Linked DNA regions of Pseudonocardia sediminis. The protein of the gene in region 1 interacts with the protein of each later gene in a pairwise test. Links are inferred from orthologs where the notes say so. Each region holds a gene or a part of one and is shown on either strand. Other genes may lie near its edges. The genes, in order: rlmN and ftsZ.

Region 1 (10,759 bases):
GGTGCGCAGGCCGTCCGGGTGGTCGACCGAGACCACCCCGCGCCCGGCGACCGGTCCGACGAACACGACGACGCCCTCCCGCGCGGCCAGCACCGCCGTCCCCGGCGCGGCGACGAGGTCGGCACCGCGGTGGCCCGGCCCGTAGCGGAACGTCGGCCGCCGGAACAGCGTGCCCACGGTCGGCACCGGCTGCAGCGGCCATGCGTAGTCAGCACCCGGAGCGCGGATCCCGGCCCCCGGAGGACGGGGTGGTGCCGGTGCCCGAGCCGCCGGTGCCGGACCGGACGCGGTCGGGGCAGGGGCTGTCGCCGGACCACCCGGTGGCGGACCACCTGCTGCCGGACCACCTACTGCCGGACCACCCGCTGCCGGACCACCCGGTGCCGGGCCGGACGGCGACGGGGTCGGTGACGCCGGAGTGTCCGGAGCAGGTGTGGCCGGTGTGGTCGGGGCGGGCGTGGCCGGTGGGACGGGGGTGGGTGTGGCCGACGCGGAGGGCGCGGGTGTGGGTGGTGCCGGTACCGGTGGCCCGGCCCGGGCCGTCCCGGGCATGAGGACCGCCAGCACCGTCACCGCGCACGCCGCCGTCGTCAGGACGGCGCGCAGGACGCGGCGGGAGCGGGGGATCGGAGCGGGCACCCGTCCAGCCTGCGAGAACCCCGGCCGATCGCCCTCGCCGATCGCGGATCTGTGGACGCCCGGAGCAGGTTGTGGACAACCCCGCTTCCGGAGGGACTCCGCCGGGCTCGCCGTGGTGACCACGGCGTATAGTTATGACTGCACCACGACTCGTCGTGGTGACTTCGCGCGCCCGCCATCCCGGGAGCGGCCGATCAGGCCGGACACACGGGGGCGGTGGCCGGGCGGTCCCGAATGTTCGACCCCACCGTTGTACCGGGGTCGAGGATCACGGGTCCGGTCCCGCCGCGGGTGCCAGGGCGTGGTCGTCGACCGGCGGCTTCGCGACAACCGCAGCGCGGCGAGAGCCGCGCCCGACCGAGAGGTGATCACAGGCCATGGCCGTCGTCACCATGAAGCAGCTGCTCGACAGCGGCGTGCACTTCGGGCACCAGACCCGACGCTGGAACCCGAAGATGAAGCGCTACATCCTCACCGAGCGCAACGGCATCTACATCATCGACCTCCAGCAGACGCTGTCGTACATCGACCGCGCCTACGAGTTCGTCCGCGAGACCGTCGCGCACGGCGGGACGATCATGTTCGTCGGGACGAAGAAGCAGGCCCAGGAGGTCATCGCCGACGAGGCGGGCCGGGTCAACATGCCGTACGTGAACCAGCGCTGGCTGGGCGGCATGCTCACGAACTTCCAGACCGTGCACAAGCGTCTGCAGCGCCTCAAGGAGCTGGAGTCGATGGAGCAGACGGGGGGCTTCGAGGGTCGCACCAAGAAGGAGATCCTCATGCTCACCCGTGAGAAGGACAAGCTCGAGAAGACCCTCGGCGGTATTCGCGACATGTCCAAGGTGCCCAGCGCGGTGTGGATCGTCGACACCAAGAAGGAGCACATCGCGGTCGGCGAGGCCCGGAAGCTCAACATCCCGGTCGTCTCGATCCTGGACACGAACTGCGACCCGGACGAGGTCGACTTCCCGATCCCGGGCAACGACGACGCGATCCGCTCGGCCGCCCTGCTGACCAAGGTCATCGCCAAGGCGGCGGCCGACGGTCTGGTCGCGCGCTCCGCGCGTCGCGGCGAGGGTGGCGGCGAGGCCCAGGCCGCCGACGCCGCCCCGGGCAGCGACCAGCCGCTCGCCGAGTGGGAGCAGGAAGTCCTCACCGGTGGCGAGGTCGGTTCCGACGGCGCGAGCCTGACCGCGGCCGGCGCGACCACCGAGGCGCCCAACGCCGCGGCGGCCGCCGCCCCGGCCAGCACGAGCAACGGCACGCAGCAGACCGCGAGCTGATCCGTCTCGCACGGGTGGCCGGGGACATCCCGGCCACCCGTGCGGCGTTTCACCCACCCGGCACGATCTCGGCCGTACCCCTGGCCGAACCACACGGACTAAGGACGAAGAGACACCGAGATGGCGAACTACACCGCCGCGGACGTCAAGAAGCTCCGCGACCTCACCGGCTCCGGGATGATGGACTGCAAGAAGGCCCTCGAGGAGTCCGACGGGGACACCGACAAGGCCGTCGAGCTGCTCCGCATCAAGGGCGCGAAGGACGTGGGCAAGCGCGCCGAGCGCACCACCTCCAACGGCCTGGTCGTCGCCTCCGGCGGCACCATGGTCGAGCTGAACTGCGAGACCGACTTCGTCGCCAAGAGCGATGACTTCATTTCCCTCGCCGACCAGATCCTGCAGGTCGCGGTCGACCAGAAGCCGGCCGACGTCGACGCGCTGCGCAGCGCCAAGATGGGCGACGGCACCGTCGAGGACTCGGTCCAGGGCCTGTCCGCCCGGATCGGCGAGAAGCTCGAGCTCAAGCGCTACATCCACGTCGACGGCCCGGTCGCGGTCTACCTGCACAAGCGGGCCACCGACCTGCCGCCGGCGATCGGCGCGCTGGTGTCCTATGAGGGCACCGACGACGAGACCGCCCGTGGCATCGCGATGCACATCGCCGCCGCCCGCCCGCAGTACACGACCCGCGAGCAGGTCCCGGCCGACATCGTCGAGAACGAGAAGAAGATCGCCGAGGCGACCGCGCGCGAGGAGGGCAAGCCCGAGCAGGTGCTGCCCCGCATCGTCGACGGCCGCGTCAACGGCTTCTACAAGGACGTCGTGCTGCTCGAGCAGTCGTCCGTGCAGGACCAGAAGAAGACCGTGAAGGCGCTGCTGGACGAGGCCGGCGTCACGGTCAAGGACTTCGTGCGCTTCGAGGTCGGCCAGGGCTGAGTCCCTGAGACGGCCGGGCCGCATCCGGGCGGCGATCCCGCCCGGTACCGGCCCGGCCCCGCCGGTCACCCGGTGCGGTACCCGCCGCAGGGCGGGCGCCGCACCGGGCCGGCCGGAGTGAGAGGATCGGCGTGCACGCGGTCCCGGGCCGCGGCTCGCGTGCGCAGGTGAGACGACAGAGACGGACGGGGACGACACCGTGATCGACGAAACCCTCTTCGACGCCGAGGAGAAGATGGAGAAGGCCGTCACGGTGGCGAAGGACGACCTGTCGTCCGTGCGCACCGGTCGCGCGACCCCGTCGATGTTCTCCCGCGTCGTGGTCGAGTACTACGGCGCCTACACCCCGCTCAACCAGCTCGCCTCGGTCTCCGTGCCGGAGGCCCGGATGGCGGTCATCAAGCCCTACGACTCCAGCCAGCTCAAGGAGATGGAGAAGGCGATCCGGGACTCCGACCTGGGCGTCAACCCCTCCAACGACGGACAGATCATCCGCGTGGTCATCCCGCAGCTGTCCGAGGAGCGTCGCAAGGAGATGGTGAAGGTCGCGCGCGGCAAGGGCGAGGACGCCCGGGTCGTGCTGCGGGGTCTGCGCCGGAAGGCGATGGACGAGCTGCACCGCATCCAGAAGGACGGCGAGGCCGGCGAGGACGAGGTCGGCCGCGCCGAGAAGGAGCTGCAGACCGTCACCGACCGCTACGTCGCGCAGATCGACGAGCTGGTCAAGAACAAGGAATCCGAACTCCTCGAGGTCTGATCTCCATGACCTCCTCCCACGACGCCGCCGTCCCGGTGACCTCCGACCTTCCCGGGTCGGGTCCGCCGGGTGTCCCGGCGCCGCCCGAGAGCCCGGTGCGTCCGTCGAAGAGGGCACGCCTGGGGCGCAACCTCGTCGCCGCGATCGCGGTCGGGCTGTCGATGGGTGCGGTCATCCTGGCCAGCCTGCTGATCGTCCACCAGGTCTTCGTCGGGGTGCTCGCCGTGTGCGCTGCGATCGCGACCTGGGAGCTCTCCGGTGCGTTGCGCCGCGGCGCCGACATCCGGGTGACGCTGCCGGTCCTGCTCGTCGGCGGGCAGGCGATCGTCTGGTCGGCGTGGCCGTTCGGGTTGCGCGGCGTGGCCGTCGCGTTCGCCGCGACCGTCCTCGGCTGCCTGCTGTGGCGGATGCGCGCCGGTGCGGCGCACTTCCTGCGCGACATGAGCGCGTCGCTGTTCGTCGCCGCCTACGTCCCGCTGCTGGTCGCGTTCGCGGTGCTGATGACCGTCGCGCCGCAGGGCGTCGGACGGGTGCTGACGTTCCTGATCTGCGTGATCGCCTCGGACGTCGGTGGCTACGCGGCCGGGGTGATCGCCGGACGGCACCCGATGGCCCCCACGATCAGCCCCAAGAAGTCCTGGGAGGGCTTCGCCGGGTCGCAGATCGCGGGCATGATCGCCGGCGCGCTCTGCGTGACGCTGCTGCTCGGCGGGCCCTGGTACTTCGGTGCCCTGACCGGCGCGCTGCTGGTGTGCACCGCGACCCTCGGCGACCTCGTCGAGTCGCTGGTCAAGCGCGACCTGGGGATCAAGGACATGGGCACGATGCTGCCCGGGCACGGCGGTCTGATGGACCGGATGGACTCGCTGCTCCCGGCGGCGTTCGTGGCGTGGGCCGTGCTCGGCCTGATCGTCCCCGCCTGACGCCGTGCGCTACCGGGGTTTCGGCGGGCAGGTCCGTCCCGGCCCGGCCATCCCCAGCCCGAACATCTGGAACTGGCCCGACGTCTACGCCGCCGAGAACGCCGCCCAGGACGCCGACGGCGCACTCTGGTCGGCGCTGTGGGAGACCACCGGGGGCTGGGCCGGCGCCGACGTCGTCGACGTCGGGTGCGGCGACGGGTTCCACCTGCCGCGCTTCGCCGCCGAGGCCGCCACCGTCGTCGGGGTCGAGCCGCACCCGCCGCTGGTCGAGCGCGGTCAGCGGCATCACGACGGCGATCGCGTGCGGCTGCTGCGGGGTGGTGCCGAGAACCTGCCGCTGCCCGACGACAGCGCGGACCTGCTGCACGCCCGCACGGCCTATTTCTTCGGTCCCGGCTGCGAGCCCGGACTCGCCGAGGCGGACCGGGTGCTGCGCCCCGGTGGTGTCCTGGCCGTCATCGACCTGGACTTCACCTCACGCCCCTACGGGGACTGGCTGCGCGCCGACCTGCCCCGCTACGACCCTCCGGCGGTGGAGCGGTTCTTCGCGAACCACGGTTTCGCGCAGCGCCGGGTGGTCTCGACGTGGCGGTTCGCCGACCGCGCCACGCTGGAGGACGTGCTGCGGATCGAGTTCTCCCGGGCCACCGCGGCGCGTGCCGTGGACGACGTGCCGGGCCTGACGATCAGCGTCGGCTACCGCCTGCACACCCGCCGCCGCCCGGCCTCGGTGTTGCTGCCCTGAGCCACCCGCGGAACGAGTGGCGAGCTCAGGCCAGCGTGACGTTCTGGCCGCTCACGGCCACCGCACGGCGGGCGAGCGGCGTCGTCGCCGGGCCCTCGAGGACCGCGCCGTCGAGTCCGAACCGGCTGCCGTGACACGGGCAGATCACCGCGCCGTCGCGGATGGCGTTGACCTGGCAGCCCTGGTGCGGGCAGACCGTCGACAGGCCCTGGAACCGTCCGGCGGCGGGCTGGGTCACCACGACCTGCTGGTCGGCGAACACGACCCCGCCACCCACCGGCACCGACGACACGGGCCCGAGCACCGTGCCCGGCGCGCCCTCCGGCAGGTCCGCAGCCGGCTGATCGGTCGCGGGCTGCCCGCCTGCGGCGTCACCGGACCCGCCCGAGCTGCACGCGGCGACGAGGCCGACCGCAGCCACCCCGGCCCCGGCGATCGCGGCGCGGCGTCCCATCGACGGGCCGCGTCCCTCGGGCTCGGCGGGGGTCTCGACGGCGGGGGTGGGACGGGTGTCGGACATGGCGCTCCTCGTACGCGCCGCGACAGGAGGGCGGCGCTGATGGTGGGGGCCGCGCCGGCGTGGTGGTCCGGAAGGCGTGCGGCGGGTTCGGGTACGACCAGCGTGCCACAGCCGCCTCGCGTGCCGTCGACGCTGGTGAAGCCTTTCGTGAGGCAACGGCGGGTCACCGCGGTGAGGCGCCGGATCACCGGGGGAGCGGTCACGGCGTCGCCGGGCTCGCTACCGTGGAGCCATGTCCTTCACCGTGCGAGCGGCCGTCGTCGGCGTCCCCGTGCCGAGTCTGGAGATCGTGCTCGGCACCCTGGCCTGGGTGGTCGGTGCGGCCGGCCTGGACGCCGGGTTCGGGACCCTCCTGGTCGCGCTCGGCCTCGGCCTGGCCGGCTGGTTGTGGAGCGTGCGGCACCGCAGGCGCGCGATGGCCGTGCAGCTGCACCCCGCCCGCAAGGCCCGGATGCAGCGCCTCATCGCGGCCGGTGTGATCGGGATCTTCGCCTTCCCGATCCTGCTGTCGCTGATCAGTTACGGCGAGCTCGGCACGGCGCTGTCGGCGGCGCTGATCGGTGTCCTGCTGATCATGGCCTCGACGGTCCTGGAGGAGCGTTCGCTGGTCGCGGTCGGTGCGCTGGTGCTGGTCCTGGCCGCGATCGGGGCGTTCCTGGCGCTCAACTCGTCCGGGGTGTCGCAGTCCCAGCCGGTGATCGGGCTGGGCTGCGGGCTGGTGCTGTGGGTGGCCGGGATGCGCCGCCTCGGCCTGCTCGACGAGCTGCGCCGCCGCGTCCGCCGCTGAGAGCAGGCCCGTCGGACTCCGCCGATCGGGGTCCCCGGCCGGAGGCTGGCACACTGGAGGGGTCATGACTGCCCTTCCCCTGGTGTTCGACGCCCCGCGCCGTGCCACCCCGCCGCGCCATCTCGCCGACCTCGACCCGTCCGACCGCGCCGACGTCGCACGGGAGCTCGGTGTGCCGAAGTTCCGCCTCGACCAGCTCGCCCGGCACTACTTCGGCCGTCTGACCGCCGACGTCGACGCCATGACCGACCTGTCGGCCGGTGCCCGCGAGACCCTGTCCGGGCTGCTCCCGGCGTTGGTCACCCCGGTCACCGAACGCAGCTGCGACGACGGCGCGACCCGCAAGACCCTCTGGCGCGGCCACGACGGCACGCTCGCCGAGTCGGTCCTGATGCGCTACCCCGGCCGCGCCACGGTGTGCGTCTCGAGCCAGGCCGGATGCGGGATGGCCTGCCCGTTCTGCGCGACGGGCCAGGGCGGGCTGCAGCGCAACCTGTCCACCGGCGAGATCGTCGATCAGGTCCGCCAGGCCGCCGCCGCGGCCCGCGACGGGCTGCTCGACGAGCCGGCGCGCCTGTCGAACGTCGTGTTCATGGGCATGGGCGAGCCGCTGGCGAACTACAAGCGCGTGATCGCCGCCGTCCGCCGGATCACCGAGCCCGCCCCGGACGGGCTGGGCATCTCCGCCCGCGGGGTCACGGTGTCGACGGTCGGTCTCGTCCCGGCGATCGACAAGCTCACCGCGGAGGGCCTGCCGGTCACGCTGGCGGTCTCCCTGCACACCCCCGACGACGAGCTGCGCGACACCCTCGTGCCGGTGAACAACCGCTGGAAGGTCGCCGAGGTCCTCGACGCCGCGCGCCGCTACGCCACGACGACCGGGCGCCGCGTGTCGATCGAGTACGCGCTGATCCGCGACGTGAACGACCAGCCGTGGCGCGCCGACCTGCTCGGCAAGCTCCTGCGTCAGCACATCGGCACGTCGCGCGTGCACGTGAACCTGATCCCGCTCAACCCGACCCCGGGCAGCGAGTGGGACGCCTCCCCGCGCCCGGTGCAGGACGAGTTCGTCGCCCGCGTGCTGGCCTCCGGCGTCGCCTGCACCGTCCGCGACACCCGCGGGCAGGAGATCGACGCCGCCTGCGGCCAGCTGGCCGCCTCCCACCAGCAGTGAGACGCGCCCCGAGCGGCACCCCCGCCTAGTCGGAGTCGGCGGGGGCGCCGCCCGTTCCCCGGGGCAGGCCCAGGGACCCGGAGACCGGCCGCTAGATGCGGTCGCCGGACTCCGGGTGGAACAGGTGCAGATCGTCGGCCGACGGGGTGAGCGAGATCCGGTCCCCGCGCCGGGCGCCGGAGCGGCCCCCGGTCCGGACGACGACGGTGGTCCCGGAGTCGTCGGTCAGGTGCCCGTAGAGGAACGCGTCGCTGCCCAGCTCCTCGACGACGTCGACCTGTGCGGGGACGCCCTCGCTCCCGTCGGGTCCGACGGTCCACTGCTCGGGCCGGATGCCGAGGGTGACGGTCTCCAGACGGGCCGCGCCGATCGCGGAGCGTCGTTCCTGCGGCAGCGCCAGGTCGCGCCCGGCCAGGTGCACGCCGCGCTCGGTCACCGGCAGCGTGAACAGGTTCATCGCCGGTGAGCCGATGAAGCCAGCCACGAACGCGTTCTTCGGACGGTCGTAGAGCTCGGCCGGGGTGGCGAACTGCTGCAGCTGCCCGTTGGCCAGCAGGGCGACCCGGTCGCCCATCGTCATGGCCTCGACCTGGTCGTGGGTGACGTAGACGGTGGTGACGCCGAGCCGTCGCTGCATGGCGGCGATCTCGGTGCGGGTCGTCACGCGCATCTTCGCGTCGAGGTTCGACAACGGCTCGTCCATCAGGAAGACCTGCGGCTCGCGCACGATCGCCCGTCCCATCGCCACGCGCTGGCGCTGACCGCCGGACAGGGCGCGCGGCTTGCGGTCGAGGTAGTCGGTCAGCCCGAGCACATCGGCGGCCTCGCGCACCTTCTTCGCGCGCTCGTCCTTGTCGATCCCGCGCATCTTGAGCGGGAACGCCATGTTCTCCCCGACGGTCTTGTTCGGGTAGAGCGCGTAGTTCTGGAAGACCATGGCGATGTCGCGGTCCCGCGAGGGCACGCCGACCATGTTCTTCCCGTCGATCCGGATGTCGCCGTCGTCGATCTCCTCGAGACCGGCCAGCATCCGCAGGGCGGTGGACTTCCCGGAGCCCGACGGCCCGACCAGGACGACGAACTCGCCGTCCTCGATGGTCAGGTCGAGACGGTCGACGGCCGGCTTCTGCCCCGCCTGGTAGATCCGGGACGCCTTGTCGAACACGACGTCAGCCACGGTCGGCTCCGTTCTGCGAGGAGGTCTGCGGGAGGGATGAGGCGGTCACTTGACGGCCCCGAACGAGAGGCCCTGGACGAGCTTGTTCTGCGCCACCCAGCCCGCGATGACGACGGGCAGCGCGGCCATCGTGGCAGCGGCGCAGAGCTTGGCGAAGTACAGCCCCTCCGAGGTGATGAACCCGACGAGGAACACCGGCACGGTCGCGGCCTGCGACGCGGTCAGGTTCACCGCGAAGAAGAACTCGTTCCAGGAGAAGATCACGCAGATCAGCGCCGTGGCGGCCATGCCGGGGGACACCACCGGCAGCACCACCTCGCGCAGCGACCGGAACAGCGACGCGCCGTCCATGCTGGCCGCCTCCAGGAGCTCCTTGGGGACCTCCTGGAAGAACGAGCGCATCATCCACACCGCGATCGGCAGGTTCATCGCCGTGTAGAGCACGACCAGGGTCCAGACATTGTCCAGCATCCCGATGTAGTTGACCACCACGTAGATCGGCACGATCGCCGCGACGACGGGCAGCATCTTCGTCGAGATGAAGAAGAACAGGACGTCCTGGGTCTTCTTGACCGGCCGCAGCGACACCGCGTAGGCGGCCGGCGTGGCCAGCAGGACCACCAGCACCGTCGACATCAGCGTCGCGAACACCGAGTTGAGCAGGTACGGCCCGATGCCGGAGGAGAAGACCTCGGAGAACTGGTCGAGCGTCGGGGTGAAGAACAGCTTCGGCGGGCTGGTGTAGGCGTCGGCCTCCTGCTTGAACGCCGTGAGCACCATCCACAGGATCGGGAAGAAGAACCCGATCCCGACGATCCAGGCCAGGACGCCGAGCAGCGCGTTGCCGGTGCGGCGCTGCTTCTTGGGCTTGATCCGGGGCGGGTCCGCGGCCGGGGCCGCACCGGACCCGGTCGTGGTGGGGGAGAGGGTCTGCTCGGCCATCAGGACGCCTCCTCGGCACCGGAGAAGCTGCGGAAGATCAGCCGCAGGGCGAACGTGGAGACGATGATCGTGGCCACGACGACCACCACGCCCATCGCGGCGGACTGGCCGATGTCGAAGCCGAGGAACGCCCGCTGGTAGATGTAGAACGGAAGGTTCGCGCTCGCCGTACCGGGCCCGCCCTGGGTCATCATGTAGATCGTGTCGAACGTGTTGACCAGGTAGATCGCGCCGAGCACGACGCCGAGCTCGATGAACCGGCGCAGGTGGGGGATCGTCACCTCGCGGAAGATCGCGAACGAGCCCGCCCCGTCGACCCGGGCCGCCTCCAGCACGTCGGCCGGCTGGGACTGCAGCCCGGCCAGCGTCAGCAGCATCATGAACGGCGTCCACTGCCAGACCAGGGCGATCATCACCGAGGTCAGGGGGTAGGACGACACCCAGTCGGTGTTGCCCGCGCCGAACGGCGAGAGCACGAAGTTGATCAGGCCGTAGGTCGGGTCGAACAGGACCGTCTTCCACAGCAGCGCGCTGGCCACCGGGGTGATCAGGAACGGCGTGATCAGCAGCGTCCGGACGAACCCGCGGCCGAAGAACTGCCGGTCGAGCAGCAGCGCGAACAGCAGGCCCAGGATCATCGCGAAGATGACGGCGCCCACGGTGAGCACCACCGAGTTGAGCGCCACCCCGCGGAACTGCGAGTCGGTGAACACCGTCGCGTAGTTGTCCAGGCCGACGAAGCTCTGGCTGCCGGGGCGGACCAGGTTCCAGGACTGCAGCGAGTAGTAGATCGTCACCAGGAACGGCAGCTGCGTCACGATGATCGCGAAGATCAGGGCGGGCAGCAGCGGCGCCCGGCGGATCCAGCCGTCC
Region 2 (12,595 bases), 530 kb from region 1 along the record:
TTCCTCGCCGGGCTCGGGCTCGTCGTCCTGGTGGTGCTGTTCGGCCCGGCGACGCCCGCGGTCCTCGCCACGATCATCGGCGCGGCCACGCTGTACCTCGCCGCCACCCGCGGCCCCGGCCTGCTGCGTCGCTGAGCGCTGCCTCACCGTTCCGCGACTCGCAGTTTCCTCCGGAGAGGAGCCGGCGTCACCGAGCGGGGCGTGAGGGCTGTCCGATCATGGTCGGACAGCCCTGGCGCCCCTCTCGGCACGCCGGGCCACGGGCCGGCGCGGCGGGTCAGGCCCTGGTCACCTCGGCCTGCACGGTGACCGACGTGCCGTCCGGCGCCACGACCTGCCCGGACGAGGCGGAGGTGCCCTCGCCGTAGCCGACCGAGGTCGCCAGCACCTCACCGGCGACGAACGCCTCGTGCGTGCGGACCGCGTCGAGGACCGCGTCCGGCCCGGACAGGGTCAGCCCGATCCGGTCGCTCACCTCGAGGCCCGCCTCGCGACGGGCCTGCTGCACGACCCGGACGACGTCGCGGGCGGTGCCCTCGGCGGCCAGCTCGGGGGTGATCGTGGTGTCCAGCACGACCAGGCCGCTGTTGCCCGGCAGCGACGCGGTGTGTTCCGGGTCCTGGGCCACCAGCTTCTCGGTGAACTCGCCCTCGACCAGGTCGATGCCGCCCGCGGTGACGGTGCCGTCCGGGTTCGCCGTCCAGTCACCGGCCTTCACGGCCCTGATGCACTTCTGCACGTCACCGCCCAGGCGTGGGCCGGCGGCGCGGGCGTTGACGGCCAGCTCGAACCGGCCGTGCCCGGCCACGTCGTCGGTCAGCGCCACGTCGCGGACGTTGACCTCGTCGCGCAGCAGGTCGACGAACGGCTCCAGCGTCGCCGCGTCGGCCGCGGCCACCGTCAGCGTCGGGAGCGGCTGGCGCACCCGGACCTTCGACGACTTGCGCAGCGACAACGCACCGGAGGCGACCTGACGGACCCGGTCCATGGCCGTGACCAGCGCGGAGTCGTGCGGCAGCGCGGCACGCTCCACCGTCGACGTCGACTGGGGGTCCGGTCCGCCCGGCCAGTCGGTGAGGTGCACCGAACGGCCGCCGGTCAGGCCCTGCCAGATCTTCTCCGCGGTGAGCGGCAGCAATGGCGCGGCCACCCGGCACGTCGTCTCCAGCACGGTGTGCAGGGTGTCGATCGCGTCCGCGTCGCCGGCCCAGAACCGGTCCCGGGAACGGCGCACGTACCAGTTGGTCAGCACCTCGGCGTGGTCGCGGATCGTGTCGCAGGCCCCGGCGATGTCGTAGACGTCCATCGCCTCGGTGACCCGGTCGACCAGGTCGGCGGTCTTGGCCAGGACGTACCGGTCGAGGACGTGCGTGGAGTCGAACCGCGTCGTCCCGGTCCGCCCGGCCGCTCCGGCGTAGAGCGACAGGAAGTACCAGGTGTTCCACAGCGGCAGGATCGCCTGGCGCACCCCCTCGCGGATGCCCTGCTCGGTGACGATCAGGTTCCCGCCACGCAGGATGGGGCTCGCCATCAGGAACCAGCGCATCGCGTCGGAGCCGTCGCGGTCGAACACCTCGTTGACGTCCGGGTAGTTGCGGCGCGACTTCGACATCTTCGCGCCGTCGTCGCCGAGCACGATGCCGTGCGCGACGCAGCTGCGGAACGAGGGCCGGTCGAACAACGCCGTGGCCAGCACGTGCAGCGTGTAGAACCAGCCGCGGGTCTGGCCGTTGTACTCGACGATGAAGTCGCCCGGGTAGTGGAACTCGAACCAGTCCGCGTTCTCGAACGGGTAGTGCACCTGCGCGAACGGCATCGAGCCCGACTCGAACCAGCAGTCGAGCACCTCCGGCACCCGGCGCATGGTGCTCGCGCCGGTGGGGTCGTCCGGGTTCGGGCGGGTCAGCTCGTCGACGTAGGGCCGGTGCAGGTCGGTCGGGCGCACGCCGAAGTCGCGCTCGAGCTCGTCGAGCGAGCCGTAGACGTCGGTGCGTGGGTAGCGCGGGTCGTCGGAGACCCACACCGGGATCGGGCTGCCCCAGTAGCGGTTGCGCGAGATCGCCCAGTCCCGGGCACCTTCGAGCCACTTGCCGAACTGGCCGTCGCGGACGTTCGCCGGCGTCCAGTCGATCTGCTGGTTGAGCTCGACCATCCGGTCCCGGAACGCCGTCACCTGCACGAACCAGGAGTCGACGGCGCGCTGGATCAGCGGGTTGCCGCAACGCCAGCAGTGCGGGTACGGGTGGTCGTAGGTCTCGTGGCGGAGCAGGACGCCCTGGACGTGCGGCGACGTGCCGTCGCGCAGGTCGCGGATGATCTGCGGGTTCGCGTCGAAGACCTGCATGCCGGTGTAGGGCGGGACCTCGGTGGTGAACTCGCCGCGGGTGTCGACCGGTACGACCGTCTCGATCCCGGCCGCGTCGGTGACCTCCTTGTCCTCCTCACCGAACGCGGGGGCGATGTGCACCAGGCCGGTGCCGTCCTCGGTGGTGACGTAGTCCGCGGCGAGCACCTGGTGGGCGTTCTCGCGACCGACGAAGAAGTCGAACGGCGGGGTGTACTCGGACCCCACGATGTCCGACCCCTTCATCCGGGCCAGCATCCGCGGCTCCTCGCCCAGCTCACGGGCGTACGCGGCGACCCGGGCCTCGGCGAGCACCCAGCGCTCGCCGTTCGCCTCGACGACGACGTAGTCCACGTCGGGGTTGACGGCCACCGCCAGGTTCGACGGCAGCGTCCACGGCGTCGTCGTCCAGATCAGGGCGAGCGCGCCGTCGAGGTCCTCGCAGTGCGGCGCGTTCAGTCGCAGCCCCACGGTGACGGCCGGGTCCTGGCGGTCGAGGTAGACGTCGTCCATCTTGGTCTCGGTGGCGCTCAGCGGCGTCTCGCAGCGCCAGCAGTACCAGAGCACCCGGAAACCGGAGTAGACCCAGCCCTTGTCCCACAGGGACTTGAAGGCCCAGATCACGCTCTCCATGTAGTCCAGGTCGAGCGTCTTGTAGTCGTTGTCGAAGTCGACCCAGCGCGCCTGGCGGGTGACGTAGTCGCGCCACTCGCCGGTGTAGCGCAGGACCGAGGTGCGGCAGGCCTCGTTGAACGCGGCCACACCCATCTGGTCGATCTCGGACTTGTGCTTGATGCCGAGCTGGTGCTCGGTCTCGACCTCGGCGGGCATGCCGTGGGTGTCCCAGCCGAAGCGCCGCTCGACCCGGCGCCCGCGCATCGTGCGGTAGCGCGGGACGACGTCCTTCACGTAGCCGGTCAGCAGGTGCCCGTAGTGCGGGAGGCCGTTGGCGAACGGGGGGCCGTCGTAGAAGACGTACTCGTTGTCGCCGTTCGTGCCGGCGGGGCGCTGATCGATCGAGGCGCGGAACGTGTCGTCGGCGTCCCAGGCGCGCAGGGTCTCGCGCTCGGCGTCGGGGAAGGACGGGTGCGCGTCGACGGCCGGATAGCCGGACGGGTTCGGGTCGTTCACGGCGGATGCTCCTCGTGCGGGTGCGGTCAGCTCCTCACACGGGGACGACGACGCCTGGCCGGCGATGCCGCGGTACCACCCCGCTTGCACGGTCCCCGCTCACGCAGGGAGCCGTGCCACTTCCTTCGCGCGGCGGTGACGGGCCGCATCCGTCCGGTTCTAGTCCGGACGTCCCGCCCGTGCGGAGGGGACGTCCGTTTCTTCCGGAGGCTCCCCGGTGATGGCCGGATCGACGCCTGTGACACCAGGGTAGCGCGGTCGCGCCACCCGGTTCTCCGGTCCCCCGCGGGGACCGGCGCGGGCCTAGCTGTTCTGCCCAGTGAGGTTGGGGACGCGGCTGGCGGGTGGGAGGCCCTGGAGGGCGGTGTGTCCGCGGTGGTGATTGTAGTGATGCAGCCAGCCGGCGAGGTCTGCTCGCCGGTCGGATTCGCGCTGGTAGGGGCGGGCGTAGGCCCATTCGTCGAGCAGGGTCCGGTTGAACCGCTCCACCTTCCCGTTCGTCTGAGGACGGTAGGGCCGGGTCCGTTTGTGGACGATGTCGTTGTCGCGCAATAGATCGCGCCACGGGTGGGACCGGTAGCAGGCGCCGTTGTCGGTCAGCACCCGGGACACGCTGATCCCTGAGGCGGTGAAGAACGCCTGGGCGCGGGCCCAGAACGCAACCGCGGTCTCGGCCCGTTCGTCGGGCAGGACCTCGGTGTAGGCCAGGCGGGAGTGATCGTCAACGGCGTTGTGCAGGTAGCTGTAGCCGACCCCGCGGGTCCGGATCCGTTTGCCGCGGGCTCGGCCCAGAACCCGGTGCCCGCCGCCGTCGGGGATGTTGCCCAGCTTCTTGATATCGACGTGCACCAGGTCCCCGGGCGCGTCGTGCTCGTAGCGGCGGGGCCGGCGGGTGCGGATCGGGCGCCCGGTGGCGCGATCGAGATCGGCCAGGCGCGGGACCCGGTAGCGGACCAGGACCCGATGCACCGTCGACGGGGCGATCCCGAGCCGGTAGCCGATCCGGGCCGGGCCCCACCGCCTGCTCACCCGCATCGACACGATCCGCCGTTCCCGCCGCGTCGCGGTCCGCGACGGGCTGTAATGCGGGCGGCTCGACCGGTCCGCAACCGCCGCACCGCCGATGCGGTAACGCTGTGACCAGCGGGCGGCGGTGTTCACAGCGACCTGGAACCGCTCCGCGGCCCGGCGCAGCGGCCAGCCCTCATCGACCACACAACGGGCCAGACGTAGCCGGCCGGTCGGGGACAGCGGGGCGTTACCGTGGACCACGAGGGCCTCCTGGGTCGAGGTGTAGATGTCGCAATCCACACCGGACCCGGAGGCCCTCCCTCACGTCAACATCAAACCGCCAGTCCGGATGTACTCAACCTCCGTGGGCAGTACACCTAGCGAACCTGGGCCGGGTGGCGTTCGCCCAGGGTCCGGTTCGGCGAGCACCAGCCGCACGGGGTGAACCCGAGCTCGACGGCCTCGCTGACCGGGAGCGGGATCACGGCCTGTCCGGGCAGGGAACGGCAACCCTGCACGTGGTAGCGCGGGTGCTCGTCGATGACGACGACCTCGTCCGGCAGACGCGCGACCAGGGACGCGGTGGTCGGGTCACGGGGCTCCTCGGGAGCCTCGCCGACCGCCACCGGGACACCGCCGGCCGCCGCGCTCTGCGGATCGAGCATCGCGGTGCGTTCCGCGGAGCCGGTGGATCCGTCCGCGGCGCCGGTCGGGCCGGCACCGGCGTCCCGGGTCTCACCGGTGGCGCCGTCCGCGGCGGCCGATCCGGCCGCCCGGTCTCCGGAGCCGACCGCCCGGTCCCCGGGGACGGAGTCGGCCGCCGATCCCGACGCCGTCCGATCCGGGGCCCGGTCGCCGGTGCCGCCGAGAGGCACCGCCGTGGTCGCTCCGTCGTCCTGCGGGACGACGCTTCCCTGCACCGCGCTTCCCTGTACTGCTCCGGCATCCGGTGATCCGACGGCGGTCGCACCGGCCGGACCCCCGACGACGGAGGTGCTGTCGGCCGTGCCCGTTCCCGGGCCGCCCGTCCCTGTGCCGCCCGTCCCTGCGCCGACCGGCACAGAGCCACCCGGCACCGAGCCGGCGACCGACGACGCCGCGGCCGGACCGCGGTCCGCGGCGGACGCGGGGTCGGACTGTCGAGCCGTCCCGGCCTCGACCGGATCGGCGCCACGAGCCGAGGGCGTGCTGCCGACCGATGACGTGCCGGCGGCCGACGACGTGCTGCCGGCCACGGCGGCCGCTCCGGCCACACCCGCGGCGGCGGCACCGAGACCCGCCGCCGTTCCGGCACCGGGCCGGGAGTCGGAGGCCGGTGAGCCGGTCTGCGGGGCACCCCGATCCTGGGCGCTCGCGCCCTGAGGGCTCGAACCCGCACCGGCACGCGGTACGGATCCGTCCGCGGATCCGTCCGCCGGAGCGAAGGACGTGGCTCCACCGTCCGGACGCGACGTTCCGTGATCAACTTCTGCTGCACCCGAGGCGCCCGTGGACGCCCCGGAGGCCTCCGCCGGGGCGGACGACCTCGACCCTTCCGGGTCGGCCTCGTCCGCCGCAGACGGCGATTCGGTCACGCTCTGTGACGAATTTCCACCCGATCGAGAAACGCCGGAAGGTACGTCAGCAGAGCCGGACGGTCTGACGACCGGCATCACGATCGTCTGGTCGGATGCGTTCTCGGGATCACCGGGGCGCTCGTCCCCGGCCGACGCCGACCCCGCGGACGGCGGGGCCGTCTCCCGGGGGACGACGGGAAGCACCTGGGTGGCCGGTTCCATGTCCGCGGAGTACCGGTCGTCGTACCCGGTACCCGCGGCCCCGGCCGCCCCTGCGGCTCCCACCGTTCCGGCGGCGCCGACTCCCACCGCACCGGCGCCCACGGCGCCGGTGCGGTCCTCATCGGACCCGCGCCCCCTCCCCTGTGCGGAGGAGGAGCCCAGCCGGCCCGCGCGCTCCGCCGACCTGGTCTGCAACCAGTCGTAGAGCAACACGGCACCGGCGACCAGGCTGATCCCCACCGACGTCCAGGCCAGCACCACCATGTGCAGGAACAGGCCGCCGAGCAGGAGGGCGAGCGCGATCACTACGAGAATCAGAACGAGCACCAGCATCGGTGAACTCCGTCGTTCGGCAGCGGCACCCGGCCGCTCCCCCGGTCGTCGTCAGTCGTCCGGCAGAACCGGGGGATCAGCTCCCGGTGTCCGCCCTCTGGCCGTACCCCGACGCGGCGTATCCGCCGTTCGAGGTGGACCGTGCGGCGTCCGAGGCCGGTGCCGCGGACCCACGACCCTCGAGGTCCCGGAGCTGGGACTCCAGGTAGGTCTTGAGCCGGGTGCGGTACTCGCGCTCGAACGTACGGAGCTCATCGATCTTCTTCTCCAGCACGGACTTGTCCCGCTGGATGGCGCCGATGATCTCGTTCTGCTTGCGTTCCGCGTCGCTGACCAGCGTCGCGGACTTCTCCCGGGACTGGCGCTCGAGAGTCTCGGCGCGCGTCCGGGCGTCGTTGAGCATGGTCTCGGCACGCGCACGTGCGTCGTTGACCAGGCCGTCGGACTTGGTCCGGGCGTCGGAGAGGAGCTGCTCGGACTTGGTCCGGGCATCCGACAGCATCGTGTCGGCCTCGTTCTTCGCCTCGGCGGTCAGCCGGTCGGCCATCTCCTGCGCCAGGCCGAGCACCTTCGCGGCCTGGACGTGGTGGTCGCCACCGTCCATGCCGCCGTCGGCCAGCTGCGGGGCCGGAGCACCGGCACCCATGCGCGGGGCCTCGGCAGCACGCTGCATCGGAGGCTCCTGGCGCTGGAGCGCCTGGGTCTGCTGGGCGGGGGCCGGCTGGGACCGGGCCTCCTCCAGGTCGGCCTCGGCGTCGCCGAGTCGCTGCTCGAGCGACGCGACCTGGTCTCGGAGGTCGTCGTTCTCCCCGATCAGCCGGGCCAGTTCGGCCTCGACCAGATCGAGGAAGGCGTCGACCTCGTCCTCGTTGTACCCCCGTTTCCCGATCGGGGGTTTGCTGAACGCGACGTTATGAACGTCGGCGGGCGTCAGCGGCATCGGATCACCTCATGCGGTCCTCGGCGGCAACCCGGGTGACTGGGGCTCACACCGGGAAGGGTGGCTTGGTGACGTTCATCAGGATGAACACCACAAGCAACAACACCATAATCGACAGGTCCAGTCCTACGCCGCCTATGCGGACGACGGGGATCACTCTCCGCAGCAACTTGACGGGAGGGTCGGTCGCCGTGAAGACGACCTCCATCGCCACCGCGCTGCCACCGGCCGGACGCCACTGGCGCGCGAAGGTCCGGACCATCTCCACGACGATCCGGGCCGCGAGCAGCAGCCAGAAGAAGAACAGGACGTAATAGATCAAGAGCCTGATGAGGTCACCCACGGCTCAATCCTGCCGGAAAGACCCGCGCTCGGCGATCCTGCGGGCGTCGTCGGCCGACACCTCGATGTCGGCCGGGGTGAGGAGGAACACCCGGCTGGTGACCTTGTCGATCGATCCGCGGAGCGCGAACGCGAGCCCGGCAGCGAAGTCCACCAGGCGTTTTGCGGCCGCGTCGTCCAGTTCGGTCAGGTTCATGATGACCGGCACACCGTCGCGGTAGCGCTCGCCGATCGTCCGCGCCTCGTTGTAGCTGCGGGGCTGCAGGGTGGTGATCGTCGCCGGCGCCGAGGGCGTCCGGTCGCGCTGCTCGGGCACCGCCGACGGGGCCGGCACAGGGGCCACCGGACGCTCCGCACGGACCGGCTCACGGGTCGCGTGGATGCTCTCCGGATCCATCGCCAGAGCGCCCCGGACGGGCGGCGTGGAGCCGCCCGAGAAGCCTCCGGAACCGTGCCCGGACAGGCCCGTGGGCTCCCTGTCCAGGCGCGATTCGGCCCGGACGGCCCGCGCCGGGCGGGAAGCCTCGCGCGCCGGGCGGCCGGACCAGCCGTCGTCGAACGACGACGCGGAGTCCGACGCGTACTCGTTGTAGTCGTCGGGATCGGTGAACCGCCCTCCGGCGGGCGCCCAGCGGTCGCTGCGGTGCCCACTGTGGCCGGTCCGGGACGAGGCGTAGTGCTCCGGCTCGTCCACGAAGTCCATCTCGTCGGCAGGAACCATGCCGAAGTAGGCCTTGAGCCGGTACATCGCGCTCATCCGCTGCTCCCTCACACCCTCATGTCCCCGCCACGCATCCCCGGTAAATGTGATCTTGACGACTCTTCTACCAGCGATTACTGCGAGGCTATCCGCCGGTCCCCCACAAGGGCCGTTCCGACACGCACCACTGTCGATCCGTGACCGACGGCCGTCTCGAGGTCTCCGCTCATTCCGGCCGACATCTCGGTCGCTCCGGGGTGGCCGGCGCGGAGCCGTTGTGCCGCACCGGCGATCGCACCGAACGCGCCGTCCGGCTCGGAACCGAGCGGCGCGACGGCCATCAGGCCCTGCAGTTCGAGGCCCGGCAGGCCTCCCACCAGGTCCGCGAGCTCCATCAGCCCGTCGTCGGCCACGCCGCCGCGCTCGGGGTCGCCGTCGACGCTGTACTGCAGCAGCACCGGCAGCGGGCCGGTCCGGGAGCCGTCCTCGACGGCCGCGGTGGCCGCCCGGTCCAGGGCGCGGGCCAGACGGGGCGAGTCGACCGACTCCACGCGTGTCACCCACGGGAGCACCATCTTGACCTTGTTCCGCTGCAGTCCGCCGACGAAATGCCAGCGCGGCGACGCCTCCGGACGCAGTTCGGCGACCTCTCCGGCCTTCGTCGCGGCCTCCTGGGCCCGGTTCTCGCCGAGCGCGGTGACGCCGAGGTCGAGCAGCGCCGCGACGTCGGAGGCGGGGACGGTCTTCGTCACCGCCAGCAGGGACACCGACGCGGCGTCCCGCCCGGCGGCGGCACACGCGGCGTCGATCCGCTCGCGCACGGCGGCCAGGTTCCGTGCCAGCTCGGCCGATCGGTCGGTGTGATCGTTCATGGCCTCATCGTGCCCCGACCGGGAGGCGGGCGGCACTCTCGCACGAGGGCTCAGGGACGGCGCGGGTCCAGCCAGGTGACCGCGGCCTGGCGTCCGCAGCGGCCGTCGCGGCGGTGGCTGAACAGGTCCGGGTCCTCCATGGTGCAGCGCGGGTCGGTGCCCACGCGGGTCACGCCGAGGTCGGCGAGCCGGCGGGTCAGCCCGGCGCGGAGGTCGAGCCCGGCGGTGCCGGTCCGGGTCCTCGACGCGCTGCCGGGCAGCGCGGCCTCGACCTCGTCGCGCATGACGGCCGGGACCTCGTAGCACCGCCCGCACACCGCGGGCCCGAGCAGGACCTCGAGCCGGTCGGCCCGGGCCCCGAGCTCGGTCATCGCGGCGACCGTCGCGTCCAGCACCCCGGCCGCGGCGCCCTTGCGCCCGGCGTGCGCGGCCCCGACGACCCCGGCCTGCGGGTCGCCGAGCAGGACCGGGACGCAGTCGGCCGCGAGCACCGCCACCCCGAGTCCGGGTGTGGTGGTGACGACGGCGTCGGCGTCCGGACGGTCCGGCGCGGTCGGGCGCGGGGCGTCGGTGACGACGGCGACGGTGGTCCCGTGTACCTGCTGCAGGAACACCGCCCCGGTCAGACCCAGCTCGCGCACCAGCCGATATCGATTGCCCGACACGGCGTCCGGGTCGTCACCGACTCCGCGGCTGAGGTTGAACCGGGCGAACGGGCCGGTGGACCGGCCGCCCGCCCGGGTGGTCGTCACCCGGCGGACGCGCACTAGCGACGCATGAACGGCGGGACGTCCACCTCGTCGTCCGGGCCGTTGTCGACGGCCGGACGCGACGAGGAACCGACGGCCGGCTCGGAGGCGTACTCGCCGACGTGGCGGGTCGGCTCCGGGGCGCGGGCGACGTCGGGCTGGCGCGGGGCCGGCGGGGCGTAGGGCGCGGCGGGCGGGAGCGTGCCGGTCTGGGCGGCGGACGCCGGGGCCGGGACGCTGGCCGGCAGCTCCGGTGCCGGCGGACGCGCGGCCGGGGCCTGCGAGGTCAGCGGGTACTGCCCGTTCGTGGCCGAGGCGTAGGACCCGTTGCCGTTGCCGGTCACCGGCGCGGCCGGGGCCGTCGGGGCGGGCGCCGCCGCCGGAGCGGCCGGGGCCTGCGGTGCGGCACTCGACCCGGTGTTCTGCTGGGCCGTGTTCTGCTGCGCCGTGTTCTGCTGGGCCGTGTTCTGCTGCGCCGTGTTCTGGGACGTCTGGGCCGACGCCGAACGGAACGCGGCCGGCTCGAGCTTCTTGTGCGTGGGCGTGCCGCCCTCGAACCCGGCTGCTATCACGGTGACGCGCACCTCGTCGCCGAGCGAGTCGTCGATCACCGTCCCGAAGATGATGTTCGCCTCGGGGTGTGCCGCCTCCTGGACGAGCGACGCGGCCTCGTGGATCTCGAACAGGCCCAGGTCGGAGCCGCCGGCGACGGACAGGAGCACGCCCTGGGCGCCGTCCATCGACGCCTCGAGCAGGGGCGAGTTGATGGCCTTCTCGGCGGCCTGCACCGCCCGGCCCTCGCCGCGGGCGGACCCGATGCCCATCAGGGCGCTGCCCGCCCCGGACATGACGGACTTGACGTCGGCGAAGTCCAGGTTGATCAGGCCGGGGGTGGTGATCAGGTTCGTGATGCCCTGCACGCCGGAGAGCAGCACCTCGTCCGCGGAGCGGAAGGCGTCCATCAGGGAGACCCCGACGTCGCCGAGCTGCAGCAGCCGGTCGTTCGGGATGACGATCAGGGTGTCGCACTCGTTGCGCAGCGCCTGGATGCCGTCCTCGGCCTGGCCCGCGCGGCGGCGGCCCTCGAACGTGAACGGGCGGGTGACCACACCGATGGTCAGCGCACCGAGCTTGCGGGCGATCGAGGCGATGACGGGCGCGCCACCGGTACCGGTGCCGCCGCCCTCCCCCGCGGTGACGAAGACCATGTCGGCCCCCTTGAGGACCTCCTCGATCTCCTCGGCGTGGTCCTGCGCCGCGCGTCCGCCGACGTCCGGGTTGGCCCCGGCGCCGAGGCCCCGGGTCAGCTCACGGCCGATGTCGAGCTTGACGTCGGCGTCCGACATCAGGAGGGCCTGCGCGTCGGTGTTCACCGCGATGAACTCGACGCCCTTCAGGCCGACCTCGATCATGCGGTTGACGGCGTTCACGCCGCCGCCACCGATGCCGACGACCTTGATCACGGCCAGGTAGTTGTGCGGGGGCGTCATGCGCGGCACCTTCCTCATCGCTCGGGGTCCGGTCCAGCTCCGGGCACCCCGGGCCTTCAGGGGCGAACGCTAGGTCCCGTCCGGTCGGCGGTCCAGCAGGCGCGCCGCGCGGGGACAACAGCCCGTGTGGGTGTTTCTGCAGCGTCCGGCACCTGTCCGTGCACGTCCGGGCACGCGCAGCGACATCGCGCAAGCCCCGTGTCCGGGTGATCACAGTTCACCCGGACGGCATCCGGCGGCCGTCGATCATCGACGGACGGTCGGCAGCGAGGGGCTGGAGACGTCGTAGACGCTGCCCTCCCGGGACAGCAGCGGACCGAGGATCGCGGCCTTCCGCGCCGTCTCGGAGGCCTGCGTGTCGGTCGGGCTCCAGCGGCCCCAGAGGACCCGGCGGCCCTCGGTGAGGGTCAGCTCCAGCGTCGTCCCGCCGGGGCCGGTGACCACCGTCTCCACCTGGTCGCGGACCGGGACCGGCAGCGCGGTGAGCAGGCCCACGGCGGCGAGCGTCGCGGAGTCGTCCGGCGTGACCCGGGGCAGGGTGAGCAGTGGGAGCCGCGGCACCTCCGGCGGGGCACTCCGGTAGGCCAGCCCCGTCGCGTCGACGAGGCGGCGCACGCCGGGTGCGTCGACGACCGCGACCGGCGTGCGCTCGGTCACCGCCACGGTCAGCGCGTCCGGCCAGCTCCGCCCGACCTCGACGGTCGCGACGCCGGGGATGCCGGACACCCGGGCCTGCACGCCCGCGGTGTCGACCGAGGCCAGCGGGGTACCGGGTTCGACGTCGGCGGCGGCCCGCACGTCGGCGGTGGTCACGGCACGGTTGCCGGTGACCCGGACCTCGGACACCGACGGCCCGAACCGTCCGAGCGCCCACCACCCTGCGGCCGCCAGGACGACCAGCAGCA

Evidence for each region.
Region 2: the proteins of rlmN (region 1) and ftsZ interact in binary tests that used the Escherichia coli proteins (3 or more experiments, as listed by UniProt). The link is inferred for Pseudonocardia sediminis from one-to-one orthologs.

What each region holds. Positions count from the first base shown.
Region 1 is NZ_SHKL01000001.1:1,633,192-1,643,950, forward strand. Bases 5,751-8,712 are described here. They hold rlmN (dual-specificity RNA methyltransferase RlmN), read left to right. Parts: upstream 5,751-6,657; coding sequence 6,658-7,767; downstream 7,768-8,712. Other genes in these bases: EV383_RS07815 (Rieske (2Fe-2S) protein), read right to left, coding at 5,751-5,806; EV383_RS07820 (hypothetical protein), read left to right, coding at 6,039-6,593; EV383_RS07830 (ABC transporter ATP-binding protein), read right to left, coding at 7,859-8,712. In the rest of the region: EV383_RS07785 (M23 family metallopeptidase), read right to left, coding at 1-177; EV383_RS31065 (hypothetical protein), read left to right, coding at 252-554; rpsB (30S ribosomal protein S2), read left to right, coding at 1,017-1,925; tsf (translation elongation factor Ts), read left to right, coding at 2,046-2,861; frr (ribosome recycling factor), read left to right, coding at 3,061-3,618; EV383_RS07805 (phosphatidate cytidylyltransferase), read left to right, coding at 3,624-4,541; EV383_RS07810 (class I SAM-dependent methyltransferase), read left to right, coding at 4,546-5,286; more of EV383_RS07815, read right to left, coding at 5,312-5,750; more of EV383_RS07830, read right to left, coding at 8,713-8,944; EV383_RS07835 (carbohydrate ABC transporter permease), read right to left, coding at 8,990-9,886; EV383_RS07840 (carbohydrate ABC transporter permease), read right to left, coding at 9,886-10,759.
Region 2 is NZ_SHKL01000001.1:2,170,447-2,183,041, reverse strand. What follows is about bases 9,455-12,443. They hold ftsZ (cell division protein FtsZ), read right to left. Parts: upstream 11,691-12,443; coding sequence 10,218-11,690; downstream 9,455-10,217. Other genes in these bases: EV383_RS10135 (cell division protein FtsQ/DivIB), read right to left, coding at 11,937-12,443; pgeF (peptidoglycan editing factor PgeF), read right to left, coding at 9,502-10,218. Outside these bases: EV383_RS10185 (hypothetical protein), read left to right, coding at 1-135; ileS (isoleucine--tRNA ligase), read right to left, coding at 278-3,475; EV383_RS10175 (IS481 family transposase), read right to left, coding at 3,779-4,747; EV383_RS10170 (hypothetical protein), read right to left, coding at 4,864-5,406; DivIVA-like cell division protein Wag31, read right to left, coding at 6,674-7,537; EV383_RS10160 (YggT family protein), read right to left, coding at 7,584-7,880; EV383_RS10155 (cell division protein SepF), read right to left, coding at 7,884-8,636; EV383_RS10150 (YggS family pyridoxal phosphate-dependent enzyme), read right to left, coding at 8,714-9,451; more of EV383_RS10135, read right to left, coding at 12,444-12,595. UniProt on the Escherichia coli protein: Essential cell division protein that forms a contractile ring structure (Z ring) at the future cell division site. The regulation of the ring assembly controls the timing and the location of cell division.